Regions from separate parts of the Streptomyces nidicola genome, predicted to be linked through region 3. Evidence: riboswitches for the same ligand, from Rfam matches in the RefSeq annotation. Region 3 holds a riboswitch; each other region holds the start of a gene.
The links. A riboswitch is a leader RNA that binds a small molecule or an ion and turns the genes downstream of it on or off. The one in region 3 is predicted to bind cobalamin.

Region 1: it holds a riboswitch for cobalamin, as region 3 does, so the genes downstream of both, metE (5-methyltetrahydropteroyltriglutamate--homocysteine S-methyltransferase) here and ACOKM3_RS31145 (cobalamin biosynthesis protein) in region 3, are expected to answer to the same signal.
Region 2: it holds a riboswitch for cobalamin, as region 3 does, so the genes downstream of both, nicT (Nickel transporter NicT) here and ACOKM3_RS31145 (cobalamin biosynthesis protein) in region 3, are expected to answer to the same signal.

The regions. Positions count from the first base shown of each region.
Region 1 is NZ_JBNBPI010000001.1:537,833-541,776, reverse strand. It holds gene metE (5-methyltetrahydropteroyltriglutamate--homocysteine S-methyltransferase) at 1-1,359, opposite strand, end outside; cobalamin riboswitch at 1,536-1,733, opposite strand; gene ACOKM3_RS02555 ((2Fe-2S)-binding protein) at 1,885-2,613, shown strand; gene ACOKM3_RS02550 (amidohydrolase family protein) at 2,679-3,869, shown strand; gene ACOKM3_RS02545 (hypothetical protein) at 3,888-3,944, opposite strand, start outside.
Region 2 is NZ_JBNBPI010000001.1:8,051,439-8,055,382, reverse strand. It holds gene ACOKM3_RS36355 (GNAT family N-acetyltransferase) at 1-491, shown strand, start outside; gene ACOKM3_RS36350 (inorganic diphosphatase) at 557-1,060, shown strand; cobalamin riboswitch at 1,075-1,290, shown strand; gene nicT (Nickel transporter NicT) at 1,322-2,440, shown strand; gene ACOKM3_RS36340 (GTP-binding protein) at 2,585-3,944, shown strand, end outside.
Region 3 is NZ_JBNBPI010000001.1:6,900,020-6,903,963, forward strand. It holds gene ACOKM3_RS31135 (putative cobaltochelatase) at 1-157, opposite strand, end outside; gene ACOKM3_RS31140 (cobyric acid synthase) at 299-1,807, opposite strand; gene ACOKM3_RS31145 (cobalamin biosynthesis protein) at 1,804-2,784, opposite strand; cobalamin riboswitch at 2,822-2,963, opposite strand; gene ACOKM3_RS31150 (hypothetical protein) at 3,043-3,264, opposite strand; gene ACOKM3_RS31155 (inorganic phosphate transporter) at 3,323-3,944, opposite strand, start outside.

The DNA of each region.
Region 1 (3,944 bases), 6.4 Mb from region 3:
CGGGAACGAGCCGATGGTCGTGGTCGGCAGCAGCGGCAGGTTCAGGAGGGCCCGCTGGGCGGCGGTCCGCTCGGTGTACGGCTGCGAGCGGCGCCCGTCGTCCTCGGTGACGGCGGCGGCGCGCCTCCGCACCGCCGGATCGCGCGTGATGGGCGAGGTGGCGCGCGAGTTCAACGCGGCGCGGTTGGCAGCGAGTTCGGCCGAGACCACGCCGGTTCCCCGGGTCAGGCCCTTGGCGAGGGTGGCGACCTCGGTGGTCTTCTGGCGGGCGAAGGCGAGCCAGCGCCGGATCTGCGGCTCGATGTCCCGCTCCACGGACGCGTCCAGCGGGACGTGCAACAGCGAGCAGGAAGCGGCCACGTCGACGCGCTCGGCGAGCCCGAGCAGGGTGCCGAGCGTGGCGAGGGACCGCTCCAGGTCGTTGACCCAGACGTTGCGGCCGTCCACCACGCCGGCGACGAGGCGCTTGCCGGGCAGGCCGCCGGCGGCGGCGAGTTCGTCGAGGTTGGCGGCGGCGGAGCCGGTGAAGTCGAGGGCGAGGCCGTCGACGGGGGCCTTGGCGAGCACCGGCAGGGCCTCGCCGAGCCGGTCGAAGTACGAGGCGACCAGGAGCTTCGGGCGGTCGACGAGGGCGCCGAGGTCACGGTAGGCGCGGGCGGCGGCGTTCAGCTCGGCCGGGGTGCGGTCCTGGACCAGCGCGGGCTCGTCGAGCTGCACCCAGGTGGCACCCGAGGCGCGCAGGTCGGTGAGGACCTCGGCGTATACGGGCAGCAGCCGGTCCAGCAGGGTGAGCGGATCGAAATCGTCCGCCACGCCCGGGGCGGGCTTCGACAGGAGAAGATAGGTGACAGGTCCGACCAGCACCGGACGACCGTCAAGGCCCAGGCCGAGGGCTTCTCGCAGCTCTGCGACCTGCTTGCCGGAATCGGCGGTGAACACCGTGTCAGGACCCAACTCCGGTACCAGATAGTGGTAGTTGGTGTCGAACCACTTGGTCATCTCCAGCGGAGCGACGTCCTGGGTGCCGCGGGCCATGGCGAAGTACCCGTCCAGGGCGTCCGCCGCGACGGCGGCCCGGTGGCGCTCGGGCACCGCCCCGACCATCATGGTCGTGTCCAGGACGTGGTCGTAGTAGGAGAAGTCGCCGGTCGGCACCTCGTCGATGCCGGACGCGGCCAGGTCCTGCCAGGTGGCGCGGCGCAGTTCGGCGGCGGTGGAGCGGAGAGTGTCGGCGGCGACGCGGCCCTTCCAGTAGCCCTCGATCGCCTTCTTCAGTTCGCGGTTCGGGCCCTGGCGGGGGTAGCCGTACACGGTGGCCCGTGCGGCTGCGGTCTTTGTGATCGCGGTCCTGGTGGTCACGGAAATCTCCTTCGAGAGACGTATCCCTGGGATCCCGGAGGCTTCTGCGGCACGAAGGAGTGACACCACCGTGGCGGCGACCGCGCGCTGCGAGGCGCGGCCTTCCGCCGGTATGTGTACGCCGACCCGCCCTCGAGGTCACCGAGATCTCCGCGCACGATTCGTCCGTGCGCGGGCAGTCGGCAGGTCTTCGGACTCGCGGGCACGCCCACCCGAAAGGGCGGACACCTAGTGACCGTCGCTTCCCGGACCCCTGTTCCGGAGTCCAGTGCGTATGACGGCGGTCGTTCCCACTCACCGCTGCGGGGCAGTCCCGGATTCCCACCGGGTTCCCTCTTGCGACGCCCCGTCTGGCGGGCGGGGCGAACCAGCTGCGTCGTTCACCCTACGGGTCCGCGCCCGGCGGCCGCCACAACGTCCGGCCCGCCGGCCGCTCGGCGCCGGATGGCATCATGGCCGCGAACACGGGCGACGGCGGCCCCGAGGAACCGGTGCGGAACTCCTCGGCGAGAGGGAGGAAGCGGTATGCCCGAACGGCTCGCGCAGACGGAAGTGGCGCCGGAACAGGTCGCCGAGGCGCTGCGCGACGTGTCGCGGATCGGCGGATTCTTCGCCCTCGACACGGCCCCGACGCGGTCGTCCGGAGCCGGAGCCGGAGCCGAAGTTGAAGCTGAAGTCGACGCCGACGCACGGCTCGTGCGCGCCGGGCTCGCCGAACGGGCCCAGGCGGTCAACGACCACTACCGCACACCCGAACCCCGTATCGGCGTCTCCATCGCCCACCTGGGTCTCGCGGCCCGCCTTTGGTCACCGGTCCTCGCCTGCGCGCTCGTCCACGGGATCGTGCCGACGATGAGCGCGGTGGAGTGGTCGGGCGAGGGCTCGGCCATCCGGCTGCGCCGACCCGAGGGCCGACGCGCGGCGGAACTCCCGTCACTCGCCGACGCGGTCCACGAGCAGGTGGACGGCGTCCTGGAGGCGGTCGAGAACGCCCTCACCACCAAGGTGGCGCCGCGCCTGCTGGCCGGTAATTCCGCGTCGGCGCTCGTCGGCTCGGCGGCCCAACTACTGAGGTCGCGGCCCGAGTTGCGTACGGATCTCACGCGTCTGACACGCGAACTGCTGGAGACGGGCCGACTGCGGGGCACGGGCCGGATCACCGGAGCCGATCTGTCGTTCCGGCGACGCAGCTGTTGCCTCTTTTACCGCGCGCCCGGCGGCGGCAAGTGCGGAGACTGCTGTTTGGTGCGGTGATGGCGGTGATGGTGGAGTGACTGGACGACGATGAAGACAAGACACACGAAGGAGAGCCGCGCCTCATGTTGATCACCGCCGCGCACGTCCTGGTCGGACCCGATCGTGACGCCCTGGCCGACGGCGCGGTGCTCGTACGCGAGGGCGTCATCGCCTGCGTCGGCCCGCGCGAAGAGGTCGAGCGCCGGGCGCGGCCCGATGAGCCTCGGCTCGACTTTCCTGCCGGAACCGTGCTCCCCGGCCTGATCGATGCCCACGTGCACCTCTGCTTCGACGCGGGCCCCGACCCCGTCGCCACGCTCCAGGAGCAGGGCGACGAGGCGCTGTTCGCCGCCATGGCGGGTCGGGCGGAGCAGCTGCTGAGCGTCGGTGTCACGACGGTCCGAGATCTGGGTGACCGGGGTGGCCTCGCGGTGCGTCTCGCCCGGGACATCAAGGAGGGCGCGGCCGTCGGCCCGCGTGTCGTCCCGGCCACGGTGCCGGTCACTCCGCCCGGTGGCCATTGCTGGTTCCTCGGCGGCGAGGCCTCCGGCCCTGACGAATTGCGGCGCCTGGTTCGGCGCAACGTGGAGGCGGGCGCCGAAGTCATCAAGGTCATGGCGACCGGCGGCGGCCTCACCAAGGGTGGAGCCAAGAGCTGGGAATCCGAGCTGTCCGAGGCGGAGTTGGCGGCGCTCGTCGACGAGGCACACGGCGCAGGGCTGCCGGTCGCCGCGCACGCGCACGGCGTCGACGGCATCACGGCCGCTGTCGCGGCGGGCGTCGACAGTATCGAGCACTGCACCTGGATGACGGCCGACGGATTCGAGGTCCGCCAGGACGTGCTCGACCAGATCGTCCAGCGGAACATCCACGTCTGCCCCACGGTCAGCCCGAACTGGCGGATGCTGCCGAAGTTCTTCGGCGCCGAGCGCGCCGAGGCCATGTTCGGCGCGGTGCGTCGGATGGCCGAGGCCGGTGCGCGGCTGATCGCGGGCACCGACGCGGGCGTCCAGCGCGCCGGGTTCGACGGCCTGCCCTCCAGCCTCACGTTCTACGAGCACCTGGGCCTGCCCAACGACCGCGTCCTCGCCATGGCCACGACGGAAGCCGCTCGCGCGCTGCGCCTTGAGGAGACGACCGGCCGGCTCACTGCCGGCTACAGCGCCGACATCCTCGTGGTGACCGGCGACCCGCTCGCCGACCTCGGGGCGCTGCGGTCGGTGGCGGCCGTGATCGCGGCGGGCCGACTGCACGGGCCGGGGGACAACGCGTAGCAGCGGCAGGGGAGTTGTTCAGTTCCCGGGGCCCTCGCAAGGGTCGTCGCCCGGGGCCAGTGGCCGGGTGTCCGC
Region 2 (3,944 bases), 1.2 Mb from region 3:
TGAACGCGAGCATTACGCGCCGCGGAGGGGGCCCTCCGATCACCGTCCGGCGGGCCACCGCCCAGGACACCCGGCGCCTCACCCGCCTCGTGCGCAACTCCAGCGCCTACCGGGACCCCTACGCCTCCATGGTCGCGGGCTACCGCGTGGGCCCGGACTACGTAGAGGCGCACCACGTCTACGTAGCCATGAATCCGGCCGACGAGCGGGTGCTCGGCTTCTACGCGCTGCTCACCGAGCCGCCGGAGCTGGACCTGATGTTCGTCGCGGACGAGGCGCAGGGCCGGGGCATCGGGCGGCTGCTCGTGGACCATATGCGGGAGCAGGCGCGGGCCTCGGGCCTCGACCACGTCCGGGTCGTCGCGCACCCGCCGGCCGAGGGCTTCTACCGCTCCATGGGCGCGCACCGCACCGGCACCGTGCCCGCGCGTCCGCCGGCCGTCGCCTGGGACCGGCCCGAACTCGAATTCCCCATTCCCCCGGCCGCCTGAGGGGTTCCGCCCTTGCCCGGCACGGCGCACACTCGTGGGCGTCGGAATGCGGCAAGGAGGCCACATTGGGCAGCAGCCAGGCACGCGCCGAGGCGTTCGACGTGACCGTGGAGATCCCGCAGGGCTCACGGAACAAATACGAGATGGACCACGAACTCGGGCGGATCCGGCTCGACCGGATGCTGTTCACGTCGACCCAGTACCCCGCGGACTACGGCTACATCGAGGGCACACTCGGCGGCGACGGGGACCCGCTGGACGCGCTCGTCCTGACCGGCGACGCGACGTTCCCCGGCTGCGTCGTCGAGTGCCGGGCGATCGGCATGTTCGTCATGAGCGACGAGAAGGGCCCGGACGAGAAGGTGCTGTGCGTGCCCGCGCACGATCCACGGCACGACGCGGTCCGGGACATCGAGGACATCCCCGAGTTCGACCGCCTGGAGATCACCCATTTCTTCGAGGTCTACAAGGATCTGGAGCCGGGCAAATCGGTCGACGGCTCCCACTGGGAGGGCCGGGAGAAGGCGTACAAGGAGATCCATCGCGCCCGCGAACGCGCTTCCGGTTAGGCGATAGGGAGGTAGTAGGGTGGTCGGGCCGTGGTGCTCGGGAAGACCGGTGACGGCCCTTCAGGGGCCCATTCCGGAGCGGCCCTCGCCACTGTGATCGGGTTTCGGACAGTGACGTCCGAAGCGCGTCGTTCCATCCTGTACGCCACTGGCGGCCGTCGGCCGCTGGGAAGGCCGGAGCGGCGGGCACACCCGTAAGCCAGGAGACCGGCCGCGGCATCTCACGAAGTGATCCACGAGGTGCTGGAGCGTGATCGACGCATGACCCTGCCCGGGAACTCCCCGAACCCTGCCCTGAACTCCCCCTCCCCTGCCTTCCGTTGGCGCCGCGAGGACACGCTGCGCACGGCCGGCCTGATCGCGGTGATCGCCGCGCTGCACGTCGTCGCGTTCGGCGTGCTGTTCCTTCTCGTCGTCCCCGAGCACTACGAAGTCGACAACAAGGCCTTCGGTATCGGCCTCGGCATCACGGCGTACACGCTCGGCATGCGGCACGCCTTCGACGCCGACCACATCGCGGCCATCGACAACACCACCCGCAAGCTGATGGCGGACGGCAAGCGGCCCGTCTCGGTCGGCTTCTGGTTCGCGCTCGGCCACTCCAGTGTGGTCGTCGCGATGGCGGCGCTCGTCGCGGGCGGCGCAGCCCTCGCGGGCACCCTGATGAACGACGACTCGCGCACCCACCAGGTGCTCGGCGTCGTCGGCACCACCGTCTCCGGTTCGTTCCTGTATCTCATCGCGGCGCTCAACCTCGTTGCCCTGATGGGCATTCTGAAGGTCTTCAAGGCGATGCGCGCGGGCTCCTACGACGAGCGGAAGCTCGAGGAGCACCTGGATTCCCGCGGGTTCATGAACCGGATCCTCGGCCGCTTCACCAAGTCCATCACCCGCCCCGGCCAGATGTTCCCGCTGGGCTTCCTCTTCGGCCTCGGCTTCGACACCGCGACCGAGGTGACGCTGATGGTGATGGCGGGCAGCGGCGCCGCCGCGGGCCTGCCGTGGTACGCGATCCTGTGCCTGCCGCTGCTGTTCGCCGCGGGCATGAGCCTGTTCGACACACTCGACGGCACGTTCATGAACTTCGCCTACCAGTGGGCGTTCTCCAACCCGGTGCGCAAGGTGTTCTACAACCTCACCATCACCGGTCTGTCGATCGCCGTCGCGTTCTTCATCGGCACGATCGAACTCGTCGGCGTCCTGCACGACAAGCTCGACCTGAGCGACGCGGTGACCGGCTGGATCGCCGGTCTCGACCTCGACAACGTCGGCTACGTGATCGTGGGCCTGTTCGTGGTCGTGTGGGCGGCGGCGATCGCCTACTGGCGGCTGGCGCGGGTCGAGCAGCGGTGGTCGGCGCGGGTGGCCGACGGCGCGTAATTCGGTTGCCCGGGCGCGCGGCCCCTGCTGCACTGAACGCAGCGGGCAACCCCGCGCGCCCCTACCGTGAGGACCGATTCATGCGCTCTGCAGACATGTTCCTTCAGAAGGCCCCTGCCCTCTCCTCCAAGGACATGACTGCCAGTGCACACATTGAATCTGGGCATTCTCGCGCACGTCGACGCCGGTAAGACCAGCCTGACCGAGCGGCTCCTGCACACCGCCGGGGTGATCGACGAACTCGGCCGGGTCGACGACGGGAGCACCCGCACCGACTCCCTCGACCTGGAGCGCCGGCGCGGCATCACCATCAAGTCCGCCGTTGCGTCGTTCCCGCTCGGCGACACCCACGTCAATCTCGTGGACACACCGGGCCACCCGGACTTCATCGCCGAGGTCGAGCGGGTCCTCGGGGTCCTCGACGGGGCGGTGCTCGTCGTCTCCGCCGTGGAGGGTGTGCAGGCGCAGACCCGCGTCCTGATGCGGACGCTGCGCCGACTGCGCATCCCCACGCTGGTGTTCGTGAACAAGGTCGACCGCGGTGGCGCCCGCGAGGCCGCGCTCCTCGACGACCTGCGGGGCAAACTCACCCCTGCCGTGGTCCCGATGAACACGGTGCCGCACGGCCTCGGCGGCCGGGACGCGCTCTGCGTGCCCTACGCCGCCCAGGACGCGGAGCATCGCGCCCGCCTGGTCGACGTGCTCTCCGCCCGCGACGACGCGCTGCTGGAGGCGTACGTCAAGGACGAGGGCTCGGTCACGTACGGCCGGCTGCGCGACGCGCTCGCCGAGCAGACGGCGCGCACCGAGGCGCATCCCGTGTACTTCGGTTCGGCGATGACCGGGGCGGGGATCGACGCCCTCGTGGACGGCATCACGCGACTGCTCCCTCCCGCCGAGGAAAAGCCCCAAATCCCGCTCTCTGCACGCGTGTTCAAGGTGGAGCGCGGTCCGGCCGGCGAGAAGATCGCGTACGCCCGCGTGTTCACCGGGAGGCTGCGGGTGCGCGAAAGGCTCGCGCTGCCCGGTGGCGGGGAGGACCGGGTGACGTCGGTGCGCGTCTTCGCGGACGGGGCGGACACACCACGCACGGAGGTGGGCCCCGGACAGGTGGCGCGGCTGTGGGGACTCGGCGGCGTACGCGTCGGCGACGACCTCGGCGAGCCCCAAGTCCCGGTGAAGGAGCACCACTTCGCGCCGCCGACGCTGGAGACGGTGGTCGACCCGGACCGGCCGGGGCTGCGCGGCGCCCTGCTCGCCGCGCTCACCCAGCTCGCCGAGCAGGACCCGCTGATCGGCCTGCGGCAGGACGACATCCGCCAGGAGATCTTCCTGTCGCTCTACGGCGAGGTGCAGAAGGAGGTCGTACAGGCCACGCTCGCCGAGGAGTTCGGGCTCGACGTGACGTTCCGGGAGTCGACGCCGCTGTGCGTCGAGCGGCCGACGGGCTCCGGCGCGGCGCTCGAAGCCATGAAGGACGACGGGAACCCGTTCCTCGCGACCA
Region 3 (3,944 bases):
TCAACGCGGAAAGCGCCCGCACGGCGGTGGACTTGGCAGTCCCCTTCTCCCCACGCACGAGCACACCGCCGACGGCGGGAGACACGGCATTGAGCAACAGGGCAAGCCGCAGATCATCCTGCCCGACAACGGCGGTGAACGGGTACGGCGTAGTCATCGACCCTCCAGAGAGACGAACAGCTTTAGGGGAGTGGAGGCATTTCAGGGGCGCGGGGAACTGCGCAATCTTTTTTTGGGGGGGGCAAGGGGGCGCAGCCCCCAGGGACGGGACGGGAAGGGGCGGCGGGGGCGACTCCCATCACGGCGCCCCGGGCGGCACAAACGGCAACCCCCCAGGCGCACCCCCCTCGATCAACCGCCACAACGCATCCGTATCGGCATGCCGCTCGATCAGATCCCCGAGCCGATCAAGCTGCTCCTCCCGCAACGCCTCGAACGACGTGTCCGCCGCCGGCACGAACCGCCGCCCGGCCCCCGCCGCAACCTCCCGCAGGAACGCCCTCCGAAACCCGTCCGCCTCCAGCGACCCGTGCCAATGCGTCCCCCACACGGACCCCACCCGGCACCCGTCGAGGAACGCCTCGCCACCCCGCACATCGGCGACCCCGTGATGGATCTCGTACCCCTCGACGTGTTCCCCGAGCGCCTCCCCGACCGGCCGCGCCAGCGTCTTCTCGGCCTCGAACCGCACCCGCACGGGAAGCAGCCCGAGCCCGTCCACGACCCCGGCCCGCGACTCGACCTCGTCGTCGATGGACTCACCCAGCAACTGGAAGCCACCACAAATACCGAGCACCGGCCGCCCCTCGGCGGCCCGCCGCTTCAAAGCCTCCGCAAGCCCACGCTCACGCAACCACTCAAGCGCCTTCACGGTCCCCCGCGTCCCCGGCACCACGACCAGATCCGCGTCGACGAGCTCCTCGGCCCGGTCGACGAACCGCACGACGACGCCGGGCTCGGCGGCCAGCGCGTCCACATCGGTGAAGTTCGACATCAGCGGCACCGCACACACGGCGACCCGCAGCACGTCCTCGCCCACGGGCGGCGCCACGACCGATTCCCGTACGGCGCCCCGCAGGGACACCCGGAGCCCGTCCTCCTCGTCGATCCCGAGCCCGTGCTGGAACGGCAGGACGCCATAAGTGTCGCGCCCCGTAAGGGACTTGAGCATGTCGAGCCCCGGCTCCAGCAGGCTCACGTCACCCCGGAACTTGTTCACCAGATACCCGGCAAGGAGCTCCTGATCCTCAGGAGCCAGCAGCGCAGTCGTCCCGAAGAAGGACGCGAACACCCCACCCCGATCGATGTCCCCCACGACAAGCACCGGCAGCCGCGCCGCCCGCGCGAGCCCCATGTTCACGATGTCGGTCCGCCGCAGATTGATCTCGGCGGGCGACCCCGCGCCCTCGCAGATCACGGCGTCATGGGTGGCCCGCAGCTCCTCCAGGCACCCCACCACGGTGTCGAGCAGGGCAGCCTGCCGCCCTCCGTGGTAACCGCGCGCACTCAGCTCGCCCACGGGCTTGCCCATGAGCACGACCTGGCTGCTGCGGTCACTGCCGGGCTTGAGCAGCACCGGATTCATCAGCGCGCTCGGCTCGGCCCGCGCGGCCTGCGCCTGCATGGCCTGCGCCCGGCCGATCTCGGCGCCCTCCCTGGTCACGAACGAGTTCAGGGACATGTTCTGCCCCTTGAACGGCGCGACCTTCACGCCCTGGCGCGCCAGCCACCGGCAGATCCCGGCGGTGACGACGCTCTTGCCCGCGTCGGAGGTGGTCCCCGCGACGAGCAGTCCGCCGCCCGTCATCGTCGCCCCCGCGCTCGTATCCGTCGCGCACCCACACAGACTCGCGCACCCACACAGACTCCCAACGCCAACAGAGACACCCGCCGCGACAAGCGCACGGCCCGATCCACATCACGCACCTCGACCGCCCGCCCCGGCGCGTTCAGCACCGGCCGGTGCTCGACCCGGCCGCCGTACGCCAAGGTCCCGCCGAGCCGCACCCCGAGCGCCCCCGCGAAGGAGGACTCGACGACACCGGCGTTCGGGCTCGGATGCCGCCCGGCGTCCGCCCGCCACGCGTCCAGCGCCTCCCGGGGGCGGCCACCGGCGAGGACGGCGAGCGCACCCGTCAGCCGGGCCCCCGGCCAGCCGGCCACGTCGTCGAGGCGGGCCGAGGCCCAGCCGAACCGCCGGTACTTCGCGGACTTGTGCCCGACCATCGCGTCGAGCGTGTTCACGGCGCGGAAGGCCACCAGGCCCGGAACCCCGCCGAGCGCGCCCCACACGAGCGCGCCCACGACGGCGTCGGAGGTGTTCTCGGCGACGGACTCGACGACGCCGCGGGCGATCCCGTCGGCGTCGAGCCCCTGCGGATCACGGCCGCACAGCCGGGGCAGCAGCTCCCGCGCGCGCTCCACGTCACCGGCCTCAAGGGCGGCCCCTACGCCGCGTGCCTCCCGGCCCAGCGAGGTCCCGCCGACGACGGCCCAGGTGGCGGCGGCCGTCAACGCGACGGAGGCGGCGGGGGAGCGGCGTACGGCACGGGAGGCGACGGCGGCGAGAGCGGCGGCGCCACCGGCACACACCACGGTGTGCAGGGCGCCCGCGCCACGGTGGTCCCGCCACAGACGGCGCTCGACGGCCGCGGCGGCGCGCCCGAATCCGGCGACGGGGTGCCCACGGCGCGGATCGCCGAGAAGAAGGTCGGCGAAGATTCCGGCGGCGGCACCGCACGCGTACACGCGCTCGTGCCGCCAGGTGCCGCGCGGGGCGAGCATGGCGGTAGGTGTCCTCACTCAGGGTGTCCACGCCCTGGTTCGACGAGACCGGCAGCGAGAGTTCCTGGCTCGCCCCTTTCGAGAAGGGGGCTCACAGTGGCGGGACCGCGCCGGATTCGCACCGGCTTCCTCAACTGCTGCCGTATATGGCGGGGGAAGTCCACCACGCTCCGAGTTGGCACGTCAACTTGCTGTTGATCACGCAAGCGGGGTGCGGGACGTCGCACGTCCCGCACCCCGCTCACGCAGACCTGGGTGTCAGGCCACGATCAGATAGATCCCGTAGGCCACAGCCGCCGCGCACAGTGCGAAGCAGGCGTACGCCCCGGACGTCGCGACCGCCGCCGAGCCACCGTCACGCGCCGCCGACTCCCGCTTGGAGAGGCCCACGATGCCGAGGGTGAACAGGCCGACGAGGGCCACGGTGACGACGAGAGAGACACCGAAGACGGAGCCGAGGGCCGCCCAGTCGATCTTCATTCCTGCCCTGCTTCCTTCTGAACTACGGCGCTGACTACGGCGCTGACTACGGCGCTGACTACAGCGTGGCGCCGGCGGGGCGCGCGGGGTCGTTCACCGCACCGGCCTTCGGCCGGTCGGCGACCTTCGCCTCGGACTCGACCGTCTCGATCGTGCCCACCGGCGGCGGGGAGACCGAGGCGATCGCGGTCGTCACGACGCCCGGGGCCTCCTGCGCGGGGGCGGTGTGCGGCGCGTCCGCCGTGACGTTGGTGTGGTCGATGGAGTTGCGGCGCGACAGCTTCCAGATGACCGCCGAGCCGGTCACGAGCAGCGCGGCGGTGAGGCCGATGCCCCACGGGCCCTGCTTGGTCAGGAACTCGGCGCCCGCGCCCACCAGGCCCGCGGCCGGCAGGGTCAGGCCCCACGCCACGAACATCCGGGTGGCGGTGGACCAGTGGACGACGCCGCCCTTGCGGCCGAGGCCGGCGCCCATCACACCGCCGGAGCAGACCTGCGTGGTGGAGAGGGAGAAGCCCAGGTGCGAGGAGGCGAGGATCGCGGTCGCCGCACTGGTCTGCGCAGCGAAGCCCTGCTGCGGCGCGAGCTCGGTGAGGCCCTTGCCCATGGTGCGGATGATGCGCCAGCCGCCCAGGTAGGTGCCGAGCGCGATCGCCAGACCGGCCGAGACGATGACCCAC